DNA from 2 places in the Streptomyces sp. NPDC037203 genome. Region 1 is predicted to be linked to the other one. Evidence: riboswitches for the same ligand, from Rfam matches in the RefSeq annotation. Region 1 holds a riboswitch; the other holds the start of a gene.

What was found. A riboswitch is a leader RNA that binds a small molecule or an ion and turns the genes downstream of it on or off. The one in region 1 is predicted to bind ZMP and ZTP.
Region 2: it holds a riboswitch for ZMP and ZTP, as region 1 does, so the genes downstream of both, ACZ7EC_RS17560 (glycine hydroxymethyltransferase) here and ACZ7EC_RS01940 (bifunctional 5,10-methylenetetrahydrofolate dehydrogenase/5,10-methenyltetrahydrofolate cyclohydrolase) in region 1, are expected to answer to the same signal.

Annotation. Positions count from the first base shown of each region.
Region 1 is NZ_JBVJUC010000001.1:455,826-470,954, reverse strand. It holds gene ACZ7EC_RS01945 (alcohol dehydrogenase catalytic domain-containing protein) at 35-1,060, shown strand; gene ACZ7EC_RS01940 (bifunctional 5,10-methylenetetrahydrofolate dehydrogenase/5,10-methenyltetrahydrofolate cyclohydrolase) at 1,455-2,315, opposite strand; ZMP/ZTP riboswitch at 2,342-2,422, opposite strand; gene ACZ7EC_RS01935 (nuclear transport factor 2 family protein) at 2,735-3,100, opposite strand; gene ACZ7EC_RS01930 (hypothetical protein) at 3,272-3,574, shown strand; gene ACZ7EC_RS01925 (acyltransferase domain-containing protein) at 3,717-4,493, opposite strand; gene ACZ7EC_RS01920 (S-(hydroxymethyl)mycothiol dehydrogenase) at 4,836-5,924, shown strand; gene ACZ7EC_RS01915 (MBL fold metallo-hydrolase) at 5,924-6,553, shown strand; gene ACZ7EC_RS01910 (DUF4180 domain-containing protein) at 6,582-6,950, shown strand; gene ACZ7EC_RS01905 (SDR family NAD(P)-dependent oxidoreductase) at 7,102-7,893, shown strand; gene ACZ7EC_RS01900 (L,D-transpeptidase family protein) at 8,128-8,826, shown strand; gene ACZ7EC_RS01895 (hypothetical protein) at 9,011-9,196, shown strand; gene ACZ7EC_RS01890 (SAM-dependent methyltransferase) at 9,252-10,082, opposite strand; gene ACZ7EC_RS01885 (DUF3800 domain-containing protein) at 10,136-11,164, opposite strand; gene ACZ7EC_RS01880 (MalY/PatB family protein) at 11,163-12,341, shown strand; gene ACZ7EC_RS01875 (PPOX class F420-dependent oxidoreductase) at 12,426-12,815, shown strand; gene ACZ7EC_RS01870 (alpha/beta hydrolase family protein) at 12,846-15,129, opposite strand, start outside.
Region 2 is NZ_JBVJUC010000005.1:325,120-340,248, reverse strand. It holds gene trpS (tryptophan--tRNA ligase) at 1-965, opposite strand, end outside; gene ACZ7EC_RS17560 (glycine hydroxymethyltransferase) at 1,136-2,584, opposite strand; ZMP/ZTP riboswitch at 2,618-2,705, opposite strand; gene ACZ7EC_RS17555 (glutathionylspermidine synthase family protein) at 2,790-3,974, opposite strand; gene ACZ7EC_RS17550 (hypothetical protein) at 3,988-4,368, opposite strand; gene ACZ7EC_RS17545 (DMT family transporter) at 4,497-5,339, shown strand; gene ACZ7EC_RS17540 (helix-turn-helix domain-containing protein) at 5,583-6,440, shown strand; gene pdxR (MocR-like pyridoxine biosynthesis transcription factor PdxR) at 6,452-7,840, opposite strand; gene ACZ7EC_RS17530 (carboxymuconolactone decarboxylase family protein) at 7,887-8,384, shown strand; gene ACZ7EC_RS17525 (ABC transporter substrate-binding protein) at 8,500-9,459, opposite strand; gene ACZ7EC_RS17520 (ABC transporter permease) at 9,461-11,386, opposite strand; gene ACZ7EC_RS17515 (quaternary amine ABC transporter ATP-binding protein) at 11,386-12,579, opposite strand; gene ACZ7EC_RS17510 (GMC family oxidoreductase) at 12,576-14,114, opposite strand; gene ACZ7EC_RS17505 (aldehyde dehydrogenase family protein) at 14,155-15,129, opposite strand, start outside.

The DNA.
Region 1 (15,129 bases):
CCGTCGCTCGCGCAACCCTTCCGCGGAGAGATTCATGAGTAGCTATCGAGTCGCCCAGGTCACCGCAGCCAACGGCACGTTCGAGCTGGCAGAGCGCGAGGTGCCGAGCCCTGGCCCCGGCCATGTGCGGATCGCCGTCGAGGCGTGCGGCATCTGCCACAGCGACGCCCTCTTCGTCGGCGCCGCGGTGCCCGGCATCACCTTCCCGGAGGTGCCCGGACACGAGATCGCCGGGCGGATCGCCGAGCTGGGGGAGAGGGCGGCCGACCGCGGCTGGCAGGTCGGCGACCGGGTGGCCGTGGGCTGGTTCGGCGGCAGCTGCGGCTACTGCCGGGCCTGCCGCGAGGGCGACTTCATCGTGTGCGAGCGCCTCAAGGTGCCGGGCTGGGCCTACGACGGCGGCTTCGGCGAGCAGGTGATCGCGCCCGTCGACGCCCTGGCCCGGATCCCGGACGCGCTCGCCGCGAGCGACGCGGGACCGCTGGCCTGCGCGGGCGTCACCACCTTCAACGGGCTGCGGCGCAGCGCGGGGCGGCCCGGTGACCTGGTCGCGGTGCTCGGCCTCGGCGGGCTCGGGCACCTCGGCGTGCAGTACGCGGCCGCGATGGGCTTCGAGACGGTCGCGATCGCCCGCGGCCCCCAGAAGGCCGACTTCGCCAAGCAACTCGGCGCCCACCACTACATCGACAGCACCGCCGCCACCCCGGTGGCCGAGGCGCTTCAGTCCCTCGGCGGCGCCAAGGTCGTCCTCGCCACCGCCGGCAACTCCGAGGCCATCGCCGCGACGGTGGACGGCCTGCTCCACCGCGGCGAACTGGTCGTCATCGGCGCGGACGTCGCCCCTCTCGGCATCAACCCGAACCAGCTCCTGATGGCCGCCCGCGTGGTCCGCGGCCACCCCTCCGGGACCGCGCGGGACGTCGAGGACACCATGGCCTTCAGCGTCCTGCACGGCATCCGCCCGATGACGGAGAAGGTCCCGCTGGCGGAGGCGGACGCGGCGTACCGGAAGATGATGGCCGGGAACGCGAGGTTCAGGATGGTGCTGGCGGAGGGGTGAGCCGGGGGAGCGGGGGAGTCGGCACGGGAGTGCGGGGCAGGTCGGGTACGGCCCCCGCCCCCGCCGGGCGCCGCCGGGACGGACCGAGCCGCGTCAGGCGGAGCCGCGTACGGCCGGGGCGGTCGAGCCCCGGACGGTGCGGCCGAGTGGGACCGGGAGGCCAAGTCCCGTGCGGGGCGGCCGTGTACGACCGGGTGGTCGACCCGCGTGCGGGCGACCGCCTGCGACCGGGAGGTCAAGTCCCGACGGGGCGACCGCGTTTGACCGGGCGGTCGACTCGCGTACGGAGCGACCGCATCGGCCGCGCGTTGAACTTCCGTACGTGCGAGCCGCGTACGGCCGGTGCGGCCGGGCCCCGCGGCCGGGCGAGGCGTGACCGCCCCGCCCGCCTTCGTCAGGCCGCCTCACGTCCCCCTGCGGCCCGCTCCGCCGCCGTCACCGTCTGCTCCAGCAGCGTGGCGATCGTCATCGGGCCGACGCCGCCCGGCACCGGGGTGATCAGCGAGGCCCGTTCGACGGCCGAGTCGAAGTCGACGTCGCCGACGTTCCCGGCGTTGTAGCCCGCGTCGATCACGACCGCGCCGGGCTTGATGTCCTGGCCGCGCAGCAGCCGGGGCCGGCCGACCGCGGCGACGACGATGTCGGCCTCGCGGACCGCCGCCGACAGATCACGGGTGCGCGAGTGGCAGTACGTCACCGTCGCGTCCCTGGCCAGCAGCAGCATGCCCACCGGCTTGCCGAGGATCGCGCTGCGGCCCACCACCACGGCCCGCTTGCCGGCCGGATCGACGCCGTACTCGTCCAGCAGCCGCAGGATGCCGCCCGGCGTGCAGGACACGAAGCCCGGCAGACCGAAGCTCATGGTGGCGAAGGAGGCGAAGGTGACCCCGTCGACGTCCTTTTCGGGCGCGATCGCCTCGAACGCCGCCCGCTCGTCGACGTGGTCGCCCACCGGGTGCTGGAGCAGGATTCCGTGCACCGCCGGATCGGCCGACAACTCCCGCAGCGTGCCCACCAGTTCGGCGGTGCTCGTCTGCGCGGGCAGGGCCACGTGCCGGGAGGTGATGCCGGCCTTGCGGCAGCGGTTCTGCTTCATCCGCACGTACGTCACGGACGCCGGGTCCTCGCCGACCAGCACGGTCGCGAGACACGGCGTGACACCGGTCCGTGCGGTGAGCTGCTCCGCCCTGCGCGCGGTATCCCCGACGATGCGGCGGGCGAGGGCGGTTCCGTCCATGAGACGGGCCTGGGTCATACGGCACACTCCTGAGCTGGATCGATCCGACTCGCCCAGGCGCGCGGCAACCACGAAGGGCCGCTCCCCGGTGGTACTCCACCTCAGCGCCAGTCACGGCCCGCGTACAGCGTAACGGAGGGGAGGACGCGGCCGAGGACCGGGCGCCACGCCTTCGCGGTACCGGGGGGCCCGCCGGACCGGGGTGGCTCAGCGCGACCGGCCGTGCCGCACCAGCCGGACGCGCGGCGACCGCGGCACCGCGACCCGCGGACGCCCCCGCACCGCCCTCAGCACCGACCGCAACACCGCCGTCGCCACCGGGACAGCCGCCCCCGAGACCGGCCCGCGGCGCCGGGGCCGCGCCCGGCCCACCCCCGCGCGGGCCGAGAAGGTCCAGGTCAGCCGGGAGCTGACCTGGACCCGTGCGAACCTCCTGGCTACTCGTCCCATGCCTGGATCAGGATCTGCTCGGCGATCTTCCCGTCCCGCAAGGTGATCATCGACTCGGCGAGGACGCGGGTGCCGTCGCCGTACTGGCAGGTCTCGGTGAACGCGGCGTGGTCGCCCTGCACCACACACCGGTCCAGCTTGTGGATCATGTCGCGGCGGTAGATGTCGTCGAGCATCTCGGCGATCTCGCCGCGGCCGTGCACGATCTTCGGGTGGCTGGGCTGGCTGTCGCGGTCGACGATGCGGATCTCCGCGTCGTCCGCGTACAGGGACAGCAGCGTGTTCCCGGTGTTCCCCTCGATGCCCCGGCGCAGTGTCTCGACGTCGAAGGCGGAGCCTGTCGCGGTGCCCATGGTGACCTCCTTCAGGCGCTCGCGGCCCGGCGCGCGGCGGACCGTACGGCCCCGTCTTCGAGCGTCCTCCGGCCCGGCGGCCCCGGCAAGCGCACGGGACGCGCTCCGCCTCACGAGTGAGCGCGGGCCGCCACCCGTGTCCGGCCGGACGCCCCGGCCGTTGCTGAAAGCATGATCTCAACACGCCGTATCGTCGCCGCCCTCGGTCTCGCCGCTGGGGTCACGGGCCTGGCCGCGCCCCTCGCCAACGCGGCCGACGCGAGCGCCACGCACACCGGGCAGATCAACCCCATGACCGTGCTCGACACGCTCACCACCGGCAACATCCCCGCCGAGCAGCGGGCGCAGCTGCCCTCGACCTCCGAGCAGCTCAAGGCCCTGAACCAGATCAGCCGGCTGGAACAGCTCAGCGAGCTGCACCAGGTCACCGACATCGTGGCGCCGGTGACGGGCCTGGTGCCGGCCGTCGGCTGAGCCGACCCGCGACGCGGGGCGCCGACCCGCCGGAGGCCGACCCGTAGTGCCGCAGCCGAGGGCAGGCTGGGAGCCGAGGCGTCACTCCGCTACCGAGGCGTCATCCCCGGCATCGAGGCGCGTCGTCCCCGGCACCGAGGTGTCACGCCGGGGCGCCGCGCAGTCGCGGCCCGCCGCCCGTGTTCAGCACCGCCCAGTCCCGCGCCACGGCGTACGCCGGGCCGGGGGCGGTGCCGGGCGGCAGGCCGGCCGCGAGCGTCCGGACCAGCGCGTCCGCCGGGCCCAACTCCAGCCAGACACGCACCCCGTCCCGGTGCAGCAGGGCCGCCAACTCCGTGAACCGCCGGGTCCGCGGGCCCGGCAGCCAGAACCCCGGCTCGGCGGTCTCGGCGCCGACCGGACGGCCGGTCACATCGGAGACGAGGGGGAGCCGCGGCGGGCTCGGATGGAGGGTGGCGAGCGTACGGCCGTAGGCGGCGCGGAGCGTCCGCGGCGCCGCCTCCTGCGGGGCGCCGTCCAGCAGCCGGGCCAGTGTGCCGACCGCGTGGCAGGCGTCCGCGAGCGAGAAGACCCCGGCGGCGTACGCGGCGGCCATCCGCCCGGCCCCGAGCCCGAACAGCACATCGGGCCGTGCGCCCCAGCTGAGCAGCAGCCGGTACTGCGCCACCTGGAGAGCGAAAAGCGCCGGCCCGGCATACGCCGCCCGGCCCAGCAGCGCCGCGGTCCGGGAGCCGGGGTCCGCGGACATCACGCATTTCAACGGCAGTTCGAGATACGGGTCCAGACGCGCGCACAGCTCGTCCAGCGACTCGGCGAACAGCGGGAAAGCCGCCGCGAGTTCACGTTCCGTTCCACGGCGCGGCGAGGCACCGGCCGAGAACAGGAATGCGGTACGTCCCTTACGGCCATCAGCGAGCATCCCTCCATGAAGACACGGCCGGGTAAGCACCCGGACCGGCCGGACTCCCGCGGCGCGCAAAGGGATTGCCATCAGCGAACGTAGCCCTCCGGTCCGATTCTTGCGCAATTCATAAGCGTCCCGCGGGCCGCGCGGGACACGGATACCGGGAGCCGGTGCGCCCGTGGTCCCGCGGTGCCGGAGGTGCGGGAGGGGGCCCCGGCCGGCGCCCCGCCGTCGTCCGCGCGCTGCCGCCGCTGCCCGCCGGGGGAAACATCCACGATCCTCGCCGTGGCCCGCTCCGCCGCCCATCGCGCGCGCGTAGGGTCTGCACCGTAAGCACTCGATGGAAGGAACCAGAGCATGGCGCAGGAAGTACGCGGCGTGATCGCACCGGGCAGGAACGAGCCCGTACGAGTCGAGACGATCGTGGTGCCCGATCCCGGTCCGGGCGAGGCCGTCGTACGCGTCCAGGCCTGCGGTGTCTGCCACACCGACCTGCACTACAAGCAGGGCGGCATCTCCGACGACTACCCCTTCCTCCTCGGCCATGAGGCCGCCGGTGTGGTGGAGTCGGTCGGCGACGGTGTCACCGAGGTCGCGCCCGGCGACTTCGTCATCCTCAACTGGCGTGCCGTGTGCGGCAACTGCCGGGCCTGTCGGCGCGGCCGCCCCTGGTACTGCTTCGACACCCACAACGCCAAGCAGAAGATGACCCTCGCCGCCACCGGCCAGGAACTCTCCCCGGCCCTCGGTATCGGCGCCTTCGCCGAGAAGACCCTCGTCGCCGCCGGCCAGTGCACCAAGGTCGACCCGTCCGTCTCCCCGGCGGTCGCCGGCCTCCTCGGCTGCGGCGTGATGGCCGGCATCGGCGCCGCCATCAACACCGGCAACGTCGGCCGGGGCGACTCGGTCGCCGTCATCGGCTGCGGCGGCGTCGGCGACGCGGCCATCGCCGGAGCCGAACTGGCCGGCGCGGCGAAGATCATCGCCGTGGACATCGACGACCGCAAACTGGAGAAGGCCCGCACCCTGGGCGCCACCCACACGGTCAACTCCACGCAGCAGGACCCCGTCGAGGCCGTCCGCGAGCTGACCGGCGGCTTCGGCGCCGACGTCGTCATCGAGGCGGTCGGCCGCCCGGAGACGTACCAGCAGGCCTTCTACGCACGCGACCTCGCCGGCACCGTCGTCCTCGTCGGCGTCCCCACCCCCGAGATGAAGCTCGAACTGCCCCTGCTGGACGTCTTCGGCCGCGGCGGCGCCCTCAAGTCCAGCTGGTACGGCGACTGCCTGCCCTCCCGCGACTTCCCCATGCTCATCGACCTGCACCTGCAAGGCAGGCTGCCGCTCGACGCGTTCGTCACCGAGACCATCCGACTCGACGAGGTGGAGAAGGCGTTCGAGCGGATGCACCAGGGCGACGTGCTGCGCTCGGTGGTGGTGTTCTGATGGCCGCCCGCATCGAACGCCTCGTCACCTCGGGGCAGTTCAGCCTCGACGGCGGCACCTGGGACGTCGACAACAACGTCTGGATCGTCGGCGACGACCACGAGGCGATCGTCATCGACGCCGCCCATGACGCCGACGCCATCGCCCGCGCCGTGGGCGACCGCCGGCTCACGGCCATCGTGTGCACCCACGCCCACAACGACCACATCGACGCGGCGCCCGCCCTCGCCGACCGCACCGGCGCGGTCATCTGGCTGCACCCCGACGACCTGCCGCTGTGGCGGATGACCCACCCCGACCGCGAACCCGACCGGCTCCTCGTGGACGACCAGGTCATCGAAGCGGCCGGCGCCGACCTCACCGTGCTGCACACCCCCGGCCACGCGCCCGGCGCGGTCTGCCTCCACGACCCCGCGCTGGGCGTCGTCTTCACCGGCGACACCCTCTTCCAGGGCGGCCCCGGCGCCACCGGACGCTCCTTCTCCCACTTCCCGACGATCATCGACTCCATCCGCGGCAAACTGCTCACGCTCCCGCCCGAGACCAGGGTCCTCACCGGCCACGGCGACTCCACCACCATCGGCGCCGAGGCGCCCCACCTGGAGGAATGGATCAAACGCGGGCACTGAACCGCCTTGTGCGCATAGGGTCGCGGGCATGACCACGAACACGCTCGTGACCCTGCACGACGTCCGCGTCCTGCGCTGCGCCCCCGACGGCCCGCCCCTGGACGGGGAGCGCGCGGCACTGGACCTGATCGGCGACGCCTTCGGGCAGGACGCCCAGCTGGTCGAGGTGCCGGTGGCCCGGATCGCGCCGGAGTTCTTCCGGCTGCGGTCCGGCGTCGCGGGCGCCGTCGTGCAGAAGTTCGTGAACTACCGGGTGCGGCTCGCCGTCGTCGGCGACATCACGGCCCACACCGCGGCGAGCGACGCCCTGCGCGACTTCGTCCACGAGTCCAACCAGGGCGACCAGTTGTGGTTCCTGCCGGACCCCGCCGCCGTCGCCGACCGGCTCGCCGGCTAGGGTCTTTCTTCCGGATCAGGTCGGCTTGAGTTGGCGGTGCCTTACGACCCCGGCAAGATCCGGAAGAAAGGCCCTAGCGGCACCCCGGTCCAGGACGCCCTCTTCGGTCCACGACGGTGAAAGACCGCGCGGTGGGCCGTACCGTCACCCCATGAGCGATCACACCCGTTTCGCGGGACACGGAGTTCTCGTCACCGGCGCGGCCCGCGGCATCGGCGCCGCGGTCGCCCGGCGGCTCGCCGAGGAGGGCGGCCGGGTCCTGGTGACCGACCGGGACCCGGCCGAGGCCGAGCGGACCGCCGCCGGGCTGCGCCGACAGGGCCTGAGCGCCGAGGCGTTCGCCTGCGATGTCGCCGACCGCACCGCCGTGGAGGCGGCCGTCGCCCGCGCCGTCGACGCCTTCGGCTCCCTGGACGTGCTGGTCAACTGCGCCGCCCATTGCACCCCGGACGCCCCGCGCTTCGAGGACGGCACGGACGAGACATGGGCCCGCGACCTCGACATCACCCTGACCGGCGTCCACCGCACCTGCCGCGCCGCCCTGCCCCATCTGGCCGCCTCCGGACGCGGCGCGATCGTCAGCATCGGGTCCGTCAACGGCCTCCAGGACTTCGGCAACCACGCCTACAGCGCCGCCAAGGCCGGGCTCGGCTCGCTGACCCGCACCCTCGCCGGGCACGCGGCGGCGCGGGGCGTGCGGGTGAACCTCGTGGCACCGGGCACCGTGCGCACCTCGGCGTGGGACGGGCGCGCCGACGACCTGGAGGCCGTCCGCGCCCTGTATCCGCTGGGCAGGATCGGCGAACCGGAGGACATCGCCGCCGCGGTCGCCTTCCTCGCCTCCCGCGACGCCGCCTGGATCACCGGCACCACCCTCGTGGTCGACGGCGGCCTCACCTCGGTGCACACCGGCTTCCGCGCCGCCCTGCACGAGCCCCGCTGAGGGCCAAGTACCGGACATCGCCACGCTGATCGCCGCGAGAGGCCGCGAACCGGCCTTGAAACCGCCACGGCCGCCTCCGGGGTGAGGAAGCTCACCGTTTCGTCACGGCGTGACCAGAAAGGCAACCCTGATGCGCCCGATCGGGTCTACTTGTCCGAGATCGTGGGAAACGCGCACGAAGACAGCCAGGGGGAGGCCCTGGGCGAAACGGTGACACAAAGGAGAAGAACCCTCATGGGGGACATACGCAGACGAGGTGTGGTGGCACTCGGGCTCACGGGACTGGTGGCGCCGCTCACACTCGCCCTCACCACGGCACCGGCCCAGGCCGCGACGTCCTGCACCACGGCGGCGGGCCCGTACCAGAAGCAGGCGGAGAAGTTCCTCGGCCGGCCGGTCGACGGCCGTCAGTCCGCCGCCGACTGCAAGGCGATCCGCTCCTTCCAGACGAAGAACGGCATCACCCCCGCCATCGGATATGCGGGACCCGTGACCTGGGATGTGATGAACCTCATCAACCAGCAGAAGGCCGTGGGGAAGAACCCGAACAAGAGCGGCAAGTGCCCGGTGAACAAGGGCCGGATCGCCTGCGTGGACCTGACGCACCAGCTCAGCTGGATACAGGACGGCAAGAAGCTCGTCTACGGTCCGGTGCCGGTACGCACCGGCCGCAAGGGCTTCGTCACCCGGACCGGCCTGACGAAGGTCTACTGGCGTGACCTGCACCACGTCTCGACGCTCTACAACGTGTCGATGCCCTACAGCCAGTTCTTCAACGGCGGGGAGGCGTTCCACTCGGTCGGACTGAGCATGTGGAACCCGCCCGGCTCGCACGGCTGCGTGAACATGACCCCGAAGGACGCCAAGAAGTACTGGTCGCTGCTGCGGACCGGCGACGACGTCTTCGTGTACGGCCGCAAGCCCGGCACCTGAGCGTTCCGGGCACGTGGAGCGCGTGTCGTGGCTCACCCTCACCCGGCGGCCGCACCGGGGCCGCCGGGTGAGGGTCGGGTGTGAACTCCCGGTCACCGCTTGACACATCGACGTGATGAGCAACACGGTCCGAAATGTCCGTATCGGGTGCACTTACTCACAGCGCCTTCACGCCGATCAGCATATGCTTCACAGCATGTCCACCACTCTTGAAGCCGCCTCCGAGCGATCGGCCGCGGAGGTCAACGAGGAGATCCGGGCCCTGTGGCGCCGATCGGGCGGGACGCTGACCACCGAGCAGCGCAAGCAGTACCAGCGCCTCGTGATGGAATGGGCCGCCGCGGCCCCACGGCCGTACCGGGGCGTCTGACCTCACCGCGCGAACCCGCGACCGCCCTCGGGCGTCGCGGGTTCCCGACCCCTCCTCAGTCCTTGCGGGCCACCCCGCCGAACATCGCGACCTCCTCCGGCTCGGCCCCGTTGTCATGCTCCGGGCGCCAGCGCGAGCAGGAGACCACACCCGGCTCCAGCAGCTGAAGACCGTCGAAGAACCGCGCCACGTCCGCCGGTGTGCGCTGGGTCAGCTTCGGCGTGCCGTGCTCGTTCCAGAACTTCACCGCCTCGTCCACATCCGGCATCGACGGATGCGTGACCGTGTGCGACAGCACCAGATGGCTGCCCGCCGGAAGGCGGTCCATCAGCGTCCGCACCAGCCCGTACGCCTCGTCGTCGTCCCCGATGAAGATCACCACGCCGAGGAGTATCAGCGCGACCGGCTCGCTGAAGTCCAGGGTTCTCGCCGCGTGTTCGAGGATCGCGTCCACATTGCGCAGATCCTCGTCCAGGTAGTCGGTACGGCCCTGTGGCGTGCTCGTCAGCAGGGCCCGCGCGTGCGTGAGGACCAGCGGGTCGTTGTCCACGTACACGATCCGCGACTCCGGCGCGATGCGCTGGGCGACCTCGTGCGTGTTGTCGGCGGTGGGCAGCCCGGTACCGACGTCCAGGAACTGGCGGACGCCCTCCTTCTCGACCAGATGCCGCACCGCCCGGCCCAGGAACAGCCGGTCCGCGCGCGCGTACTCCCCGATGCCCGGATGCAGCCGGCGGATCTGGTCGCCGGCCGCCCGGTCCACCTCGTAGTTGTCCTTGCCGCCGAGCCAGTAGTTCCAGATCCGCGCCGTGTGCGGCTGGCTGGTGTTGATACGGGCGCGCAGCGACACCGCCACGTCGTTGGTGGCTGCGGGGTTGTCGGTCACGTGCGTCAGCTCCTGGGTGACTGGAGGAGTTATCTCAACCTTCAAGGCGCAATCTAATCCCCCGAGTTGACCCGTGCCGCCGGTCCGCCCCATTCCGGTGGCGCGCCCGCGGGTGCCCAGCCGCCGGTGTAGGGGCGCAGGGCCGCGATCAGGAACGGGTCGCCGCCGCCGGCCAGCCGGTCGGAGGCGATCCTGCGGGCGACACCGGCCAGGAAATCGGCGATCTGCACACGGGCGTCGTCGCGGGAGTCGACCAGCCGCAGGCCGTCGAGCGCGATCCCGTCGCGCCGGGCGCCCTGCACGATCGCCGCGATCCGGCCCGGTGTCAGCGCGTTCTGCTGATCGTGGACCAGTGTCACCGGCAACCCGCCGGCACTCCACCACCCGGCCGTGCGCCGGATCGCCGGGAAGAGGGGGTTCAGGACCGGGAACAGCGGCGGGGTGACCCGGACCCGCTCCCGGTAGGCGGCGGCGCGGGGACGGGCCGCGGACAGCCGGCGCAGGATGCCTGCCGCCCCGGTGCCGGGCCGGGCCCGCGCGAGCGTGTCGATCGTACGGAAGAAGTGATCGACGACGGTGAGCGGATCGCCGCCGGGGCGCACGCGCAGCAGACGGTTCGCCGCGCGCAGGAACTCCTGCCAGTCCGGCCCGCCGAAGGTGCCGGGGCCGTCCCGGTACAGCGGCCCGGCCTCGGCCGCGTCCCCGAGCAGCAGGGCGACGGTCCGCTCCACCACGAGGTACGCCTTCTCCGTCAGCTCGACATGGGCGTACCCGTGGATCGGGCCCGACTCGTCCAGCAGCCACTCCAGCACCGCCCGGTGCTTCTCCCGCAGCAGATGGTTCGCCTTGTACTCCTCGGCGGGCGAACGGATCCGGTGCCGGATCTCCCGGACGCACTCCGCCGCCGCGTCCACCGGCAGCGCCACGCTCGCGTGCGCGAACACCTCCGTGTTGCCGCCGGTCAGGTTCTCGCCGTCCGACCCCGACTCGTCACAGGCGACCTCCCGGCGGTGCGCCACGGCCCCGCCCGCCTCCTTGGCCCCGTACCGGCCCACCGCGCTGCCCCCTATCTTGTGCCTCATGACCAGCTTCCCGCACGACACCGCCGGCGAACCGGACCCGCTGCGCGCGCTCGACCTGGAGCGGCTGCGCCGTCGTACGAGCATGAAGTGGCGCACCTACCCCGAGGACGTCCTCCCGCTGTGGGTGGCCGAGATGGACGTCCCCCTCGCCCCGCCCGTCGTCCGCGCCGTCACCGACGCGCTCGCCGCGGGTGACACCGGGTACCCGGCCGGCACCGCCTATGCCGAGGCACTCGCCGCCTTCGCGGCCCGGCGCTGGCACTGGGACGGGATCACCGCCGACCGGACGGCGATCGTTCCGGACGTCATGCTCGGAGTGGTCGAAATGATCAAGCTGGTGACCGGAGCGGGCGATCCGGTGATCGTCAATCCGCCGGTGTACCCGCCGTTCTTCGCGTTCCTCACCCATATGGACCGGCGCGTGGTGGAGGCCCCGCTCGGCGCGGACCTGCGCCTCGACCCGGCGGCACTGGAGGACGCCTTCCGGCGGGCCACGGCAGGCGGGGGACGCGCCGCCTACCTGCTGTGCAGCCCCCACAACCCCACCGGCACCGTGCACACCGCCGACGAACTGACCGCCGTCGCCGAACTGGCCGAACGCCACGGCGTGCGGGTCGTCGCGGACGAGATCCACGCTCCGCTCACCGACCCCGGCACCGCCTTCGTGCCCTACCTCGGCCTGCCCGCCGCCGCGCGGGGCCTCTCGCTCATGTCTGCCTCCAAGGGCTGGAACCTGCCGGGCCTCAAGGCCGCCCTCGCCCTGGCCGGTCCGGAGGCCGCCGCCGATCTCGCCCGCCTGCCCGAGGAGGTCGGCCACGGGGCCAGCCATGTCGCGATCATCGCGCACACCGCCGCCCTGCGCGAGGCCACCGGCTGGCTCGACGCCCTGCTCGCCGGGATCCGCGCCAACCGCCGCCTGCTGGACGCCCTGCTCGCCGAGCACCTGCCCGCGGTCCGCGCACACCCCGGCGAGGCCACCTATCTCGCCTGGCTGGACTGCCGCGCCCTCGGCCTCGGCGACGACCCCGCCCGGATCTTCCTGGACCGGGGCCGGGTCGCCCTCTCGGCCGGCCCCCCGTTCGGCACCGGCGGCGCGGGCCACGCCCGCCTCAACCTCGCCACCTCGCCGGACATCCTGACCGAGGCGGTACACCGCATGGCCGCCGCCCTGAACTGACCGGAAGCCCAGGGCCTTTCGCATGGATCAGGCCGGACCCCGCGAGCCCGGCCTGATCCATGCGAGAGGCCCTACACTCCCGTCATGGACGACGAAGCGCGCACGGCCCGGCTCGCCGCCGGAAAGTACCTGCTGCTCACCAGCTACCGACAGAACGGCACCCCCGTGGCCACCCCCGTGTGGGTGGTCCGGGACGGCGCGGGCCTCGGCGTCTGGACCACCGCCGACAGCCACAAGGTCAGACGCATCCGCAACCGCCCCGGCGTCCTCGCCGGCCCCTGCGACGTGCGCGGCAACCCCACCGGCGACCAGTTCCCCGCCACCGCCGAGATCACCGACCCGGCCACCACCGCCCGCTACCGCGCCCTGATCGCCCGCAAGTACGGCATTCTCGGCCGCCTCACCCTCCTGGGCAGCAGGCTGCGGCGCGGCACCGGCGGCACGGTCGGCATCCGGGTGACCCTCGGCGCCTGACGGGCGGGGCCACCCGGAACCACCGGCGGATCAGGGGGCGTTCAGCACCGAACCCTCCAACACCAGTCCGTTCGGCCGTGGTTCACCCGTCATGTCGTCCGTCTGCTCGAACCGGACCGACTCCGCGGGCTCGGCGGCCTTGTCCTTGACGGTGGGGACCGTGATGACCGTACTCGTCCGGTGCGCGGGGATGTCGACCCACAGGTAGAGGCCGTTCACCTTGGACAACGGGCGCTCCGGGTCCGGGGTCTCACCGGAGACGTCGCGCAGCCAGGCCGCGGAGACGTCCTTGGTGGACAGCTCGGGACCGGCGGCCGGCGCGGTCGCGCGGAACCCGGCGCTCATGTCCACGTCGACCGGCTCCGACAGCGAGACGCGCCAGCTGAGCGAACGGCCCTCTGTGACGCGGTCCGCGAGCGGGGTGACGGTCATGGTGGGCGCGGGATCGTCGTCGTGCACGGTGATGCCGCCGCTGTAGGAACCGACGACGGCGCCGTGCACCGCCTTGACCAGCACGTCGTACGTCACGTCCGTGCCGTAGCGGGTGTTGCCCACGACCTCGACCGGCACGTCGATGTCGTGGCCGCCCGGACGCACCGTGACCAGCCGGGCCGCGGCGTGGCCGGTGGCCGGGTCGAGGACGTAGACGCGGACCTGCCCGCTGCCGTGCCCCGACACCCGGACCGGCACGTGATAGGTGCGGGTGCCCGAGTCGCCCTCGGGTACGGTCAGCCGGCCGAGGTCCACGCGCGGCAGCGCCGCCGCGCGCACCGCGGGCGTCCCCGGACGCCAGCCCCACGCGTCGACGAGCCAGGCCCACCCGGCCGCCGAACGCGCCGTCAGCTCCATCGACTTGACCGAACGCAGGTCGACATGGGCACGGGCGGCGGCCGCCAGCGGAACCCGGTACTCACGGGCCCAGTAGGAGGCGGTCCGCTCGCTGCCGGGCAGCCCGTCGGCGTGGATTTGGCCCAGCACGGCCCGGTGCCCGGCGGTGTCGGTGAGCGTCACATCGAACTGGGTGCCACGGGAGTTGGGCGGCACGAACAGCCGCAGCGCCAGGTCGTCGGCGCCGGACAGGGACAGCGGCCGCTGTGCGGTCACCCGCGTGCGGGCGCCGGTGTGCGTCCAGCGCAGCGCGATCGCGCGCCGGCCGGCCTCCCGGTCGGTGCCCCACTGCGCGAAGTGCGGCGAGGAGCCGCCCGCGTCGTCGCCGAGGCAGCGCCTGGCCGGGCTGGGATCCACGGCGGCGCACAGCCTGCCGCCGCTCACCGAGACCCCGCCGTCCGGCAGGAACCCGCCGCCGCGGCGCGCCCCCACCGCGTGGCTGAGGACTCGCGCCGGATCTGCCGACGGTGCCCGCCTGCCGGAGCCGTCCAGCAGCGGCCGCACCCGGTCGTCGCCGGCCACGAACAGCCGCGCGGCCGCCGCGATGTACACCGAACCGGCCCGGTGCTGGCGGTCGGCGCTGAGCCGGGTCGGGGCGCGCTTGCCGCACACCGGGTCCGGATGGTCCGGGTCGTCGTAGAAGTCGTCCTCGGCGGGCGCCGCCGAGGTGCCGGGCGTCCACTCGGAGTTGAAGAAGTTGTGGTCGGCGCCGACGACGTACACCGCACTGTGCAGCGCGGTGCCCTCGCTGACCGCGCGCGTCCCGTCGACGTACAACTCGCCTTCCAGGTCGGAGACATCGCCGTCGCAGCCCGGCAGCACCGACACCGACGGCACGTCCGGCACCGGGTTCTGGCCGAAGACCGTGGGGCCGATGAGCACCATGCCGCGCACGGTCCAGCGCACCGCGCCGTGGTAGCCGTCCTGGTCGGCGGGCGGCGGGTAAAGGCTGTCCAGGGCAGCCCGGTTGACGCCCTCGCCGCCCCGCGAGTGCCCGACGAGCAGGACCCGCGACAGGTCGGCACGGGGTGCCGAACGGACGATCGCCGGTGCCGACTCGGGGTTCTGCGCCCAGTCGGCCCAGTGGGCGAGGTGGAGCCGGACCAGGGAGGAGCGCGCCTGGGCGCCGCCGTCCTCCGCGTCGCCGTCCTGCCCGTTGACGCCGTTCGCCGCGATCGACACCGTCAGGTAGCCCTGGGAGGCCAGCAGTCGCTGGTCGCGCAGATAGCCACGGTAGCTCGGCACCGGCTGGTAACCCGGCTTGCAGGGCCAGTCGATGGTGATGTCGGCGCCCCGGTAGCAGCTGGCGTGGCGGCCGTGCAGAAAGAGCGCGAGCGGACGCTTGCCCGTCGCGCCGACGGGGGCGACGACCACCGCGCGCATCTCCACCGGCTGCGCGAAGCCGGGCAGCCGCACCGACTCCAGC
Region 2 (15,129 bases), on a different contig from region 1:
TCGGCGGCGACGGCGCGGGCCTTCTCGGCGCCCTTGGCGAGGATCGCGTCGAGTGTCTCGGCGTCGTCCAGGTACTGCTGGGTGCGCTCCCGGAACGGCGTCACGAACTCGACCATGACCTCGGCGAGGTCGGTCTTGAGCGCGCCGTACATCTTGCCCTCGTACTCCCGCTCCAGCTCGGGGATCGGCTTCCCGGTGAGGACGGAGTAGATGGTGAGCAGGTTGGAGACGCCCGGCTTGGCCTCCGCGTCGTAGCGGATGACGGTGTCGGTGTCGGTGACCGCGCTCTTGACCTTCTTGGCGGTGGTCTTCGGCTCGTCCAGGAGGTTGATCAGGCCCTTCGGCGTGGACGCCGACTTGCTCATCTTGACCGCCGGGTCCTGGAGGTCGTAGATCTTCGCCGTCTCCTTGAGGATGTACGGCGACGGGATCGTGAACGTCTGCCCGAAGCGGCCGTTGAAGCGCTCGGCCAGGTCGCGGGTCAGCTCGATGTGCTGGCGCTGGTCCTCGCCGACCGGAACCTGGTGGGCCTGGTACAGCAGGATGTCCGCGACCTGGAGGATCGGGTACGTGAACAGGCCGACCGAGGCGCGCTCGGCGCCCTGCTTGGCGGACTTGTCCTTGAACTGGGTCATCCGGCTGGCCTCGCCGAAGCCGGTCAGGCAGTTCATCACCCAGGCCAGCTCGGCGTGCTCGGGGACGTGGCTCTGCACGAACAGGGTGCAGCGCTCCGGGTCCAGACCGGCGGCGAGGAGCTGGGCGGCGGCGAGGCGGGTGTTGGCCCGCAGTTCCTTGGGATCCTGGGGGACGGTGATCGCGTGCAGGTCGACGACCATGTAGAAGGCGTCGTGGGTCTCCTGGAGGGATACCCACTGGCGGACGGCGCCGAGGTAGTTGCCGAGGTGGAACGAGCCGGCGGTGGGCTGGATACCGGAGAGCACGCGGGGCTTTTCAGCGGGGGCCATGTGGCCCATTCTCTCATCGGCCGGGGGTGGGGTCGGCCCCAGGGAGGTGGGGGGTGGTGCGGGGCGTGGGGGGGGCCGCGGACCGTCGTGGCCGGTCGCGCCCCGCGGCGGGGCCGCACAGCGGATACGGCCCCGCGACCCCCTGGGCCGGCTGGCCCTCGGGGCGTTCGTCAGCCCAGGTCGACCTCGGGGTACAGCGGGAAGCCCGCGACCAGGTCCGTCGCGCGCTGGGCGACCTCGTCGGAGACCTTCTCGTCCAGGACGTGGGCGGCCTTGCTCGGCGCGCCGGACTTGGTGGTGCCCGGCTCGGCCGTGGTCAGGACGCGGTCGATCAGGCCGGCCACCTCGTCCATCTCCGCCGTGCCGAGGCCGCGGGTGGTCAGGGCGGGGGTGCCGATGCGGATGCCGGAGGTGTACCAGGCGCCGTTGGGGTCGGCCGGGATGGCGTTGCGGTTGGTGACGATGCCGGAGTCGAGGAGGGCGGCCTCGGCCTGACGGCCGGTGAGGCCGTAGGAGCCGGCGACGTCGATCAGGTTGAGGTGGTTGTCGGTGCCGCCGGTGACCAGGGTGGCGCCCCGCCGCATCAGGCCCTCGGCCAGCGCGCGGGAGTTCTCCACGATCCGCCGGGCGTAGTCCTGGAAGGAGGGCTGCCGGGCCTCGGCCAGGGCGACCGCCTTGGCGGCCATGACGTGCGGCAGCGGGCCGCCGAGGACCATCGGGCAGCCGCGGTCCACCTGGTCCTTGAGGGAGTCGTCGCACAGCACCATGCCGCCGCGCGGGCCGCGCAGCGACTTGTGGGTGGTGGTGGTGACGATCTGGGCGTGCGGGACCGGGTCGAAGTCGCCGGTGAGGACCTTGCCCGCGACGAGGCCGGCGAAGTGGGCCATGTCGACCATGAGGGTCGCGCCGACCTCGTCGGCGATCTCGCGCATGATCCGGAAGTTCACCAGGCGGGGGTACGCCGAGTAGCCGGCCACGATGATCAGCGGCTTGAACTCGCGGGCCTGGGCGCGCAGCGCGTCGTAGTCGATGAGGCCGGTCGCGGGGTCGGTGCCGTAGGAACGCTGGTCGAACATCTTGCCGGAGATGTTCGGGCGGAAGCCGTGGGTGAGGTGGCCGCCGGCGTCCAGGGACATGCCGAGCATCCGCTGGTTGCCGAAGGCCTGGCGCAGCTCGGCCCAGTCGGCGTCGGTGAGGTCGTTGACCTGGCGGGCGCCGGTCTTCGCCAGGAAGGGGACCTCGACGCGGTCGGCGAGTACGGCCCAGAAGGCGACGAGGTTGGCGTCGATGCCGGAGTGCGGCTGGACGTAGGCGTGCCGGGCGCCGAAGAGTTCGCGGGCGTGCTCGGCGGCCAGGGACTCCACGGTGTCCACGTTGCGGCAGCCGGCGTAGAAGCGGCGGCCGACGGTGCCCTCGGCGTACTTGTCGCTGAACCAGTTGCCCATCGCGAGGAGGGTCGCCGGGGAGGCGTAGTTCTCGGAGGCGATCAGCTTGAGCATCGCGCGCTGGTCGGTGACCTCCTGGCCGATGGCGTCGGCGACGCGCGGCTCCACGGCGCGGATCACGTCGAGGGCGGCGCGGAAGGCGGTGGACTCGGTGGACAGGTGCTGCTCTGGCATGGGGACCTCCGGACGGGGTGCGTTTCGGCGTTCACGTTCGGCCCAGGCGCACGGCACTGTTTCCCGCGGGCCGCTCCCCGATGGTCCGTCCCATCCCTGCGCGCCAGTCACGGCCCGTGGCTCAGCGTACCGGCCGGGTGGAGGCGGCGAGATCCGGCGTCCACCATGCGGGCGAGCGCGAGGGCGCGGGTGCGGACGGCGGCGCTCAGAGGATCACATGGGGCAGAAAGCGGGCGTACTCGTCGGTGACGGGGCTCGCCGACTCGCGGATGCCGAGGCCCGCGGGCTCGCCGTCGATGACCCAGGCGCCGAGGACGACGTGGTTGCCGTCGAAGGCGGGCAGGGTCGCGAGCTGCTGGTAGCAGCAGGGGTCGGGGCGGACGGCGGGCGGGCTGCCCGCCGGGTGCAGGGTGATGCCCTCCCCCTCGCGGCCCAGCAGCGGCTTGGCGGCGTAGCCGGTGGTGGCGGCGAGGTCGCGGGGGCCGTCGAGGTGGGCGGGCAGCAGGTTGGGGTGGCCGGGGTACAGCTCCCACAGGACCGCCAGCAGGGCCTTGTTGCTCAGGAGCATCTTCCAGGCGGGCTCGATCCACAGGGTGCCGCCGGTGCCGCCGCCGTTGTCCAGGGTGTCCAGGACATGCCCGCCGAATGCGTCGGTCGTGAGCCATTCCCAGGGGTAGAGCTTGAACAGGGCGCGGATGAACCGGAGCCGTTTGTCCACGAAGCGGCCGGAGAGGGTGTCCCAGCCGATCTCCTCCATGGCGAGCCAGTCGGTCGTGAGGCCCGCCTGCTCCGCGGTCTCCTTCAGGTAGGCGACCGTCATCAGGTCCTCGCCCAGCTCGTCGGCGGCGGAGTGCGCGAAGTGCAGGAGGCCGCCGGGCGGGAGCAGCGCGGACTGTCTGCGCCAGGATTCCACGAGGCGTTCGTGCAGCGAGTTCCACTGGTCGGCGCCGGGGAAGCGGTCCTCCATCCAGAACCACTGCGGACAGGCGGCCTCCACCAGGGAGGTGGGGGTGTCGGCGTTGTACTCCAGCAGCTTGGCCGGGCCCGTGCCGTCGTAGCGCAGGTCGAACCGGCCGTAGAAGGAGGGGAGTTCGGCCCGGCGGTGCCAGGACTCGGTGACGGCGGCGGCGACGGCGGGGTCGGTGATGCCGAGGTCGGCGAGGCGGCCCCGCGCCACGATGTGCTCCGCCGCCGCCAGGCACATGGCGTGCAGTTCGGCGACCGTCTCCTCCAGCGCCTCGACCTCGGGCAGCGAGAAGACGTAGTAGGCGCTCTCGTCCCAGTAGGGGCGCAGGCTTCCGTCGGGGTGGCGGGTGAGCGGGTAGATCAGGCCCTGCTCCTCGACGGTGCGCTGCCAGCCGGGGCGGGGGGTGGTGGTACGGCGTTCCATCCGGCGGTCCCGGTCAGCCGCCGGAGCTGTGCGAGCCGCCGCCGAAGCCGCCGCGGTGCACGCCGCCGGAGCCGGAGCCGTAGTGCGTCGAGGAGTGGTGCGTGGAGTGGCCCGTCGAGTGCCCGGAGCCGTGGCGGGGCTTGGTGAAGGAGCCGCCGTCCACCCAGGAGCCCTTCTTCCTGCCGCCGTAGTACCAGGCGCCGTCGACCGCCGACTTGACCGCCTTGCAGTTCTTGTCGGAGACGACCTTGTAGCCCTTGGCGTAGCTGTAGCTGTCCCGGTCCACGCAGCGCTTGTCCGGTTCCGAGGAGCAGGCGGTGAGCGCGGCGGCCAGCAGGCCGACGCTCCCGAGGACCACCGTGCCGGAGCGCAGCCGTCGCCTGGATTCGGCCATGTTCGTGTCTCCCCCGTGTGCGATGTGCGGTGCGGCAAGCCTAGAGACCGGTATGAGAACCGGCCAAGGGGGGTGAGCATGACAGGACGGTGGCGGGGCTCCCTTAGAGTCCCTTTGTGCTCTTTGGAATGGTGTGCGCCCTTGGCGCGGCGGTCTGTTTCGGTACCGCGACGGTGTTGCAGGCGGTGGCGGCGCGACAGGCCGGTCCCGGTGGCGGCGGTGAGGCGGCGCTGCTGCTGCGGGCGCTGCGGCAGTGGCGGTACATCGCCGGGCTCGGGCTGGACGGGCTGGGCTTCCTGTTCCAGATCGCGGCACTGCGCTCGCTGCCGATCTACGCGGTCGGCGCCGCCCTCGCGGCCAGCCTCGCGGTGACGGCGGTGGTCGCGGCGCGGCTGCTGGGGGTGCGGCTGCGCGGCATGGAATGGGGCGCGGTGGGCGTCGTGTGCGCCGGGCTCGCCATGCTGGGCCTCGCCTCCGGACCGGAGGGCGGCAAGGCCGGTTCGGACACGCTGCGGTGGGTGATGCTCGGGGTGGGGGTCGGGCTGCTGCTGCTCGGGCTCGCGGGCGGGCGGCTGTCCGGGCGGGCGCGGGGGCTGGTGCTCGGGCTCGGCGCCGGGTTCGGGTTCGGGGTGGTCGAGGTGTCGGTCCGGCTGATCGACAGCCTCGCCCCCGCCACCCTGCTCACCAACCCGGCGACGTACGCCCTGCTGTTCGGCGGCGGTGCCGCCTTCATGCTGCTGACCTCGGCCCTCCAGCGCGGCTCGGTCACCACGGCGACCGCCGGAATGGTGATCGGCGAGACGCTCGGACCCGCGGCCATCGGCGTCGTCTGGCTCGGCGACCGCACCCGCGAGGGCATGGCCTGGCTGGCCGTGCTGGGCTTCGCGGTGGCCGTGGCGGGCGCCCTGGCCCTGGCCCGCTTCGGCGAGGCCCCGGCGGCGGAGACGGCGGAGGAGACCGCCGAAGGCTGACGAGCGCGGCGGACCGCCGGAGGCTGACGAGCGGCAATCCGCACCGACCGGACTGGCGGCGCGGGGTCCCTGGAGAACGAGGGACCGGCTGCGCCCCCCGCAGCGCAACCGGTCCGCGCACCATCCTGCGGTCTGCGGCCGTCCGTGACCAGGAGCCGGATTTTCCGGAACCGGATTTTCAGGAACGTAGACTTCCGGTATTTGCCGGGCCGGTCAGGCGGCCCGCGCCGAGAGGGAGTTGGGATGGACCGGGATGCCCTGCGGTCGCTGCTGCGGCACAAGCGCTCGCTGATCGATCCCGTCGAGCTGGGCTGGCCCCGGCGCAGCGGCCGCGGCCGGCGGTCCGCCGGGCTCTCCCAGGCCCAGGTGGCGCACGCGCTGTACGTCTCCGAGCGCACCTACGCCCAGCTGGAGCGGGGCGACATGTCCTCCCCCGCGTCCGAGTTCCTCGACGCGGTCGCCGGGGTGCTGCGCATGGCGGAGCCGGAGCGGACCGCGCTGTACGTCTACGCGCTGGGCCACGAGCCGCCGGTCCCCATGAACCCGGAGGCCGGCACACGGGTGGACCCGGCCTGGTTCACGGCCGTCCAGAGCATGTCCGGCGTGCCCTGCTACGTCAACGACGTGGCGTGGAACCTGCTCGCCTGGAACGACGACTTCCTGCGCATGTTCCCCCGGCGAGCGGGCGCGCGGCCGGAGTTGCCCGAGCGGAACGTGATGCGCTGGCTGCTGCTGCGCGAGGAGGCGCGCGAGCACCATCTGGTGGACTGGGAGCAGCGGTGGGCGGCGCCGGTGGCGGCCCAGCTGCGGGCGGCGGTGGCGGCCCACCCGGACAACCCCGATCTGCGGCAGCTCGACGCGGAGGTGAACGACGACCCCGTGGTGGGGCCCGTCTACCGCCGGCACGACATCACCTACGTGCAGCAGGACGGGGACACCCGGCCGGTACGGCACGCGGGGCTCGCCGCCGACGGGGCCGACCGGTGCTGCGCCGAACACGCGCCGTCCACGCGGGGCTTGGTGACCCTGTGCGCGGCGCAGCCGCTGGGCTCACCGGGCGCCCGGTTCTTCTCCCTGGTCTTCCGCCCGGCCGCCGACTGACCCGCCGCCGCTCAGGGCAGCACCCTGCACAGCGCCTCCAGCGCGCCCGCCCACGCGCTGTCCGGTGGCGTCCCGTACCCGACCACCAGCGCGTCCACCTGCTCGGCGACGGCCTCGGGGTGGCGGTGGAAGGAGAGGCCGTGCAGGGCGAGGCCCTGCCAGGCGGCGGCCTGGACGACGGCGGCCTCGGTGCCCGGCGGCAGCCGCAGCAGCGCGTGCAGACCGGCGGCGACCCCGGTGACCCGGACGCCGGGCGCGCGCTGGGCGACGGCCGCGGCGAGGGCGTCACGGCGGCGCCGGTAGCGCAGGCGGGCGGCGCGGACCTGGCGGTCGTAGGCGCCGGAGGTGAGGAACTCGGCGAGGGTGAGCTGTTCGAGCGCGCCCACGGTGTCGGCGTGCCCCTTGGCCGCGAGCACCTCCCCGACGAGGGCCGGCGGCAGCACCATCCAGCCCAGCCGGAGGCCGGGCGCGAGGGACTTGCTGGCGGTGCCGAGGTAGACGACACGGTCGGGATCGAGACCCTGGAGGGCGCCGACGGGCTGTCGGTCGTAGCGGAACTCGCCGTCGTAGTCGTCCTCCAGGACGAGGGAGCCGGTGCGGCGGGCCCAGTCCACCACCGCCGTGCGCCGGTCGGGGTGCAGGGGCATGCCCATGGGGAACTGGTGGGCGGGGGTGAGGAGTACGGCGCCCTCGGTGGTCAACGGGCCCGGATCGGTGCCGAGTTCGTCCCAGGGCAGGGCGGGGGTGGCGAGCCCGGCGGCCTGGAGGAGTCCCCAGTAGGCGTCGAGGCCGTACGACTCGACGGCCACCGAGCGGACCCCGCGGGCGCGCAGCACCGGGCCGAGGACGCGCAGCGCGTGCGAGAAGCCGGCGGTGACGACCAGGTTGCCGGGGTCGGCGCGGACGCCCCGGACGCGGGCGAGGTAGCCGGCGAGGGCGGTGCGCAGTTCGATGCGGCCGCGCGGATCGCCGTAGCCGAGCGCTTCGTTGGGGGCGGCGGCGAGGGCGCGGCGGGCGGCCCTGGCCCACTCGGCGCGCGGGAACGCGGCGAGGTCGGGGGTGCCGGGGACGAGGTTGTGGGTGGGCCGGGCCGGGGTGCGGGGCCGGCGGGCGGGGCCGCTCGGCGGGACCACGGTGCGTGCGGCGACGCGGGTGCCGGAGCCCTGCCGGGCGGTGAGCCAGCCCTCGGCGACCAGGTCGGCGTACGCCTCGGCGACGGTGTTGCGGGCGATGCCGAGGTCGGTGGCGAGGGCCCGTGAGGAGGGCAGCCGGGTGCCGGGGGCGAGTCGGCCGGTGCGGACCGCGTCGCGCAGGGCGTCGGTCAGCCCCCGGCGCAGCCCGCCGGGGCCGGCCGGTTCCAGATGTAGGTCGACGCCCGAAGTGGCCCAGGATTCCGCCATGGAAATGGACCATACTCCTGGGCTGCCCCGCTTCTAGGTTGGAGGCATGAACACGGATGAGAAGACCGAGTACGCCCCCGAGCACGCCCCCCGTCTGAACTGGAGCGAGCACGCTCCGGACGTGTACAAGGCGATGGTGCGGCTGGACATCGCCGCACGTCAGGGGCTGGATGCGAAGCTGCTGGAACTGGTGAAGATCCGCGCCTCGCAGCTGAACCACTGCGCGTTCTGCCTGGACATGCACACCAAGGACGCGCTCGCGGCCGGGGAGAGCGTGGAGCGGATCGTCCAGCTCGGCGCGTGGGAGGAGTCGCGGCACTTCTACACCGAGAAGGAGCTGGCGGCGATCGAGCTGACCGAGGCGATCACCGTGCTCACCGACGGCTTCGTGCCGGACGAGGTGTACGAGCGGGCCGCCAAGCAATTCGACGAGGCCGAGCTGACCCGGCTGATCGCCGCGATCACGGTGATCAACGCCTGGAACCGGTTCGGCGTCACCGCCCGGATGACGCCGGGCCACTACGAGCCGGGGCAGCACCGCTGAGCGACGGCGGGCAGACGCCGCGCGCGAGGCGCCCGTAGGCGGGCCCTCCCCCACGGCCACGGCCCCGCGCCCGCCGCGCTCGGCGGACGCGGGGCCGGGCTGCGCCGGCCGAGGCTCAGGACAGCCACTTCCTCCAGACCGAGGGGTGGCTGTCCACCCACTTCTTGGCGGCGGCGTCCGGGGACATCTTGTCCTGGGCGATCAGCAGCGAGACCTCGTTCTGGTCGTCGGTGGTCCAGCGGAACTTCTTCAGGAACTCCGCCGCCTTGCCGCCCGACTTCGCGAAGTCCGCGTTCAGGTACTTCTGGAGCGGGGTGCGCGGGTAGGCGCAGGCGATCTTCGCCGCGTCCGCGTCGCAGCCGTCCTTGTACGGCGGCAGCTTCACCTCCGTCATCGGGACCTTCTTGAACAGCCACTGCGGCGAGTACCAGTACGTCAGGAAGGGCTTCTTCTCCTTGGCGAACTGCTTCATCTGCGTGATCTGCGCGGCCTCGGAACCGGCGAAGACGACCTGGTAGTCCAGCTTCAGGTTCTTCACCAGGGCCTTGTCGTTGGTGACGTAGGACGGGGAGCCGTCCATCAGCTGGCCCTTGCCGCCGCTCTCCGCGGTGCGGAAGAGGGAGGCGTACTTGTTCAGGTTGTGCCAGTCGGTGATGTCGGGGTGCTCTTTGACGAGGTACGTCGGCACGAACCAGCCGATGTGCCCGGTCACCCCGAGACCACCGGCGCGGGCGATCGTCTTCTTGTCGTCGACGTAGCGCTTCTCCTGGTCGGGGTGGCCCCAGTCCTCCAGGATGGCGTCGACCCGGCCCTGGCTCAGCGCGTCCCACGCGGGCACCTCGTCCACCTGCACGGTGTCCACGCGGTAGCCCAGCTTGTGCTCCAGCAGGTACTGGGCGACGGCCACATTGGACTCGGCGCCCACCCAGGACTGCACGGACAGCGTGACGCTCTTGCCGCCGCCGGTGTGCGCGAACGGGCTGGCCTGCTTGGTCATGTCGGCGGCGCCGCAGCCGGTGGTCAGGCCCAGCACGGCGAGCGCGACGGGAATCGTCGGGCGCAGTCGGATCCGCATGTCAGGCTCCCTTCGCCGGGCGGCGCTCGGTCGGCTGGGTCACCCGGTCCAGCATCAGGCCCAGGCAGACGATGGCGGCACCGGCCACCAGACCGGTCGCCAGGTCGCCCTGGGCGAGGCCGAAGGCGACGTTGTAGCCGAGGGCACCGCCGCCGACCAGGCCGCCGATGATGACGACCGCGAGGACCAGGACCACACCCTGGTTGACTGCCAGCAGCAACGAGCGCCGGGCGAGCGGGAGCTGGACCTGCCACAGCTGCTGCCGCCCGGTCGCGCCGAGCGAGCGCGCCGACTCCAGCGCCGCCGGGTCCACCTCGCGCAGGCCCTGCGTGGTGATGCGGACGACGGCGGGCAGCGTGTAGACGACGGCCGCGGCGACCGCGGGGGCGCGGCCGACGCCGAACAGGGCGACGACCGGGATCAGGTACACGAACTGCGGCATCGTCTGGAAGACGTCCAGGACCGGGCGCAGGGCACGCTCGACCCGGTCGCTGCGGGCGGCGGCGATGCCGGTGGCGAAGCCGAGCACCAGGGTGACGGCGACGGCGGCCAGCACCTGGGAGAGGGTGTCGAGGGAGGGCTCCCACACGCCGAGCACGCCGATCGCGGCCATGGCGAGCACGGCGGTCAGCGCGGTGCGCCAGGTCCCGATCAGCCAGGCGAGGGCGGCGACGATCAGCAGCACCGACCACCAGGGCAGCCACTGGAGTCCGTCGCGGATCGGGTCCAGCACCCAGGTGGTGAAGTGGGCCGCCCAGTCGGCGGTGCCGCCGATGACCGGGACGCCGGTGTAGAGGTGGCTGGTCATCCAGTCGACGGCGCGGTTGACGGGGGCGGCGATCTGCACGCTCCAGCCGTTCGGCCAGTCGAGGGCGCCGAGCAGGCGGGCGGCGAGGGCGGCGGCCGCGGTGACGGCGAGGGCGTACGGCCAGCCGATCGTCCGGGCCCCCTTCGTGCCGGCGCCGGCCGCGCCGGTCACCCGGTCCAGGACCACGGCGAGCAGCACGATCGGGATGCCGGCGGCGAGGGCCTGGCCGACGTCGACGGTGGACAGGGCCTGGTAGACGCGGTCGCCGAGGCCGCCGGCACCGATGACCGAGGCGATGACGGCCATGGACAGCGCCATCATGATCGTCTGGTTGAGACCCAGCAGGAGTTCCTTGCGGGCCAGCGGGATACGGGCGGTCAGCAGCCGCTGGCGGCGGGTGGCACCGAGCGACTCCACGGCCTCCAGGACCTCGGGGTCGGCGCCGCGCAGGCCCAGCGCGGTGAGGCGGGCCATCGGCGGGGCGGCGTAGACGACGGTGGCGAGGACGGCCGCGGGGACGCCGATGCCGAAGACCAGGACGACGGGGAGGAGGTAGGCGAAGGCCGGGAGGACCTGCATCGTGTCAAGGACCGGGCGCAGGGCGCGGTCGAGGCGCGCGGAGAGACCGCCGGCCAGGCCGAGGGCGGTGCCGACGAGCACCGAGGCGAGCACGGCGGCGACCATCAGCGCGAGGGTCTGCATCGTCGGTTCCCACATGCCGAGGGCGCCGCAGGCGAGGAAGGCGACGGCGGTGCCGGCGGCGAGGCGGGGCCCCGCGACGCGCCAGGCGACGAGGGCGCCCAGCGCGGTGACGCCCGGCCAGCCCAGGGCGAGGAGGGCGACGTAGACCCCTCGGACGGACAGGACGACGGCGTCGCTGATGTAGCCGAAGAAGTACAGGAACAGGGGGTGGGTGTCGCGGTTGTCGATGATCCAGTCGCTGGCGCTGGTCAGCGGCTTGGCGAGGCTGACCGTGAGGTGGTGGGGCCAGGCGCGGCCGTGCAGCACCGGGAGCAGGACGGCGGTGATCAGGGCGAGCAGCAGGAGCTTGCCGACGGCTCTGTTGCGCAGCACGGCGGGGGTCCTGGTGCGCAGGGCGGGGACGGTGAGGGTGGCCATCAGACGGCCTCCGGGGTGGAGGTCGCCGGGTTCTTCGCCCGTGCGCGCTCGCGGGTCGAGGCGACGGTGCCCGCCCGCGCCGGTTCCGCGGTACGGCCGCTCGGGGCGGCGGACGCGTTGTCCACCCCCGCGACGACGCCCAGCAGTTGTTCGGAGTCGACCACGCCGAGGCACCTGCCGTGGTCCATCACACGGGCCGGTTCACCGGCGCGGGCGACGGCCTCGATGGCCTCGGCGACCGTGGCGTCGGGGCGGACGGCGGGGCCGCTGCCGGTCTCGTCCGGGGAGGAGGCGGGACGCATGGCCGTACGGGCCGTCAGCACCTGCTCGCGCGGCACGTCCCGGACGAACTCGCGGACGTAGTCGTCCGCCGGGGAGCCGACGATCTCCTCGGGGGTGCCGAGCTGGACGACCTGGCCGTCGCGCATCAGGGCGATGCGGTCGCCGAGCTTGAGGGCCTCGCTGAGGTCGTGGGTGATGAAGACCATCGTGCGGCCCTCCTCCTCGTGGAGGCGGGCGACCTCGTCCTGCATGTCCCGGCGGATGAGCGGGTCCAGGGCGCTGAACGGCTCGTCGAACAGCAGTACTTCGGGGTCGACGGCGAGCGCGCGGGCGAGGCCGACGCGCTGGCGCTGGCCGCCGGAGAGCTGGCCGGGGCGGCGGTGCTCCATGCCTTCGAGGCCGACCTTGGCGACGATCCGGGCGGCGCGCTCGCGGCGCTCGGCCTTGCCGACGCCCTGGATCTCCAGGCCGTAGGCGACGTTGTCGAGCACGCTGCGGTGCGGGAGCAGGCCGAAGTGCTGGAAGACCATCGCGGCGCGGTGGCGGCGCAGTTCGCGCAGCCGGGACCTGTCCATGGCGCGTACGTCCTCGCCGTCGATGGCGATGGTGCCCGCGGTCGGCTCGATCAGCCGGGTCAGGCAGCGCACGAGGGTGGACTTGCCGGAGCCGGACAGGCCCATCACCACGAAGACCTCGCCCTTGCGGACGTCGAAGGAGACGTCCCGGACGGCGGCGGTGCAGCCGGTGCGGGCACGCAGCTCGGCCGCGTCGAGGGTGCCCAGCTCGGGGTCGGCGGGGACGCGCTCCGGCTTGGGGCCGAAGACCTTCCACAGGCCGGAGACCGAGAAGACCGGGGCATCGTCGGTGGTGGGGGGTTTGCGGGTCGGGACGGTAGTGGTGGTGGTACTCATCGGCGATCGCCTCCGATCAGATCGACGGCCTTCTCCCCGACCATCAGCACCCCGATCATCGGGTTGACGGCGGGAAGGGTCGGGAACACGGACGCGTCCGCGATGCGAACGCCGTCGAGACCGCGGATGCGCAACTCCGGGTCGACCACGGCGAGTTCGTCATCGGCCGCGCCCATCCGGCAGGTGCCGGCGGGGTGGTAGACGGTGTGGTGGGCCTTGCGCAGCAGTTCGCTGAGCTGTTCGTCGTCGGTGACCTCGGGACCGGGGAAGACCTCGCGCTTCAGCCAGCCCGCGAACGGCTCGGTCCGCGCGATCTCGCGGGCTATCTTCACGCCGTCGACGAGGGTCCGCGCGTCGTAGCCCTCCTCGTCGGTGAAGTACCGGAAGTCGAGGGCGGGCTTGACCTCGGGGTCGGCGCTGGTGAGGTAAAGGCGGCCGCGGGCGCGGGACTTGGGGATGTTCGGGGTCATCGACACGCCGTGCTCGGGGCGTTCGTAGCCGAGGCGCTCGGGGTTGTCGGTGAAGGGGATCTGGTAGAAGTGGAACATCAGGTCGGGGATGTCCAGCGACGGGTCCCGGCGCACGAACAGCGCGGCGTCGGAGTCCATCGCCGAGTTCTTTGGCAGCGGCCGTTCGGTCTCCCACACGATCACCGACTCGGGGTGGTCCTGGAGGTTCTCGCCGACGCCCGGCAGGTCGTGCACGACCGGGATGCCCAGCTCCTCCAGATCCCGCTTCGGGCCGATGCCGGACAGCAGCAGCAGCCGCGGCGAGTCGACGGCGCCGGCGCAGACGACGACCTCCCGGCGGGCGCTGATCAGCTCGTCCGCGCCGTCCTTGGTGCGCACGCGGACACCGGTGGCGCGCTTGCCGTCCAGCTCCAGCTTGTACGCCCAGGTCTCCAGCAGCAGCGTGAGGTTGGGGCGGTCGCCGGCCTCCAGATGCGGGTGGAGGTAGGCGACGGAGGCGGAGGAGCGCTTGTTGTCCTCCGGGTGGTAGGCGAGGTCGAGGAAGCCGACCCCCTCGTAGAACGGCTTGTCGTTGAAGCCGATCACCTCGGGGACGCCGATCGCGGTCTTCGTCGCGTCGATCCAGTCCTTGGCGATGGCGTTCTGGTCCTTGTCGGCGACGCGCACGATGTTGTTGCGCAGCCGGGCGTAGTACGCCTCCATCGGCACCGCGCCCCAGCCCTCGGCGCCGGCCTGCTCCCACTCGTCCCAGTCGGTGGGCAGCGGCTTGAAGGAGATCAGGGTGTTGTGCGAGGAGCAGCCGCCGAGGACCCTGGCGCGGCTGTGCAGGATGTGCGAGTTGCCCTGCGGCTGCTCGACGGTGGTGTACTCGTAGTCCAGGTCGCCGCCGAGCAGGCCCAGCCAGCGGCGCAGGGTGAGGACGTCCTCGCGGTCGATGTCGCTCGGGCCGCCCTCGATGACGGCGACGGTGACGTCGGGGTCCTCGGTGAGGCGGGAGGCGATGACCGAGCCCGCGGTGCCGCCGCCGATGACGACGTAGTCGTAGACGTGGGGGGTGTGGGACATGGGGGGCGCTACTCCAGGTGGGGAAGGGGTGGGGACGGTCTCAGCCGGCGAACCAGCGCACCGGCTTCGGCGCGAGGTTCTGGTAGACGTGCTTGGTCTCCCGGTACTCGGCGAGCCCGGCGGGGCCCAGCTCGCGGCCGGTGCCGCTCTTGCCGAAGCCGCCCCACTCCGCCTGCGGCAGGTAGGGGTGGAAGTCGTTGATCCAGACGGTGCCGTGGCGCAGCCGGGCCGCGACGCGCCGGGCCCTGCCGGGGTCGGCGGTCCACACCGCGCCGGCGAGGCCGTACTCGGTGTCGTTGGCCAGGCGGACGGCCTCGTCCTCGGTGGTGAAGGTCTCGACGGTGAGGACGGGTCCGAAGACCTCCTCGCGGACGACCTTCATCTCGCGGTGGCAGCCGTCGAGGACGGTCGGCTCGTAGAAGTAGCCGGACTCGGGCCGCTCGGGCGCGGGTTCGGGGCGCTTGCCGCCGCAGCGCAGGATCGCGCCCTCGGCGAGCGCGGAGGCGACGTACGCCTCGGTCTTGGCCCGCTGCTGCTCGGAGACGAGCGGGCCGACCTCGACGCCGTCCTCGGTGCCCCGGCCGATCCTGATCTTCTGGGCGCGGCGGGCGAGTTCGGCGACGAAGCGCTCGCGCACCGACTCCTCGACGATGAGCCGGCCGCCGGCCGAGCAGACCTGGCCGCTGTGGATGAAGGCCGCGTTCAGGGCCTGGTCGACGGCGGTGTCGAAGCCCTCGTCGGTGGCGCAGGCGTCGGCGAAGACCACATTGGGGTTCTTGCCGCCGAGTTCGAGGGCGACCTTCTTCACGCCGGGGGCGGCGGCCTGGGCGACCTTGGTGCCGCTGGCCAGTCCGCCGGTGAAGGAGACCAGGTCGACGTCGGGGTGCTCGGCGAACCGGGCGCCGACGGTGTGGCCGGGTCCGGTGACGATGTTGGCGACGCCCGCGGGCAGTCCGGCCTCCACCAGCAGCCCGATCAGCGCGACGGTGGTCATCGGGGTGATCTCGCTGGGCTT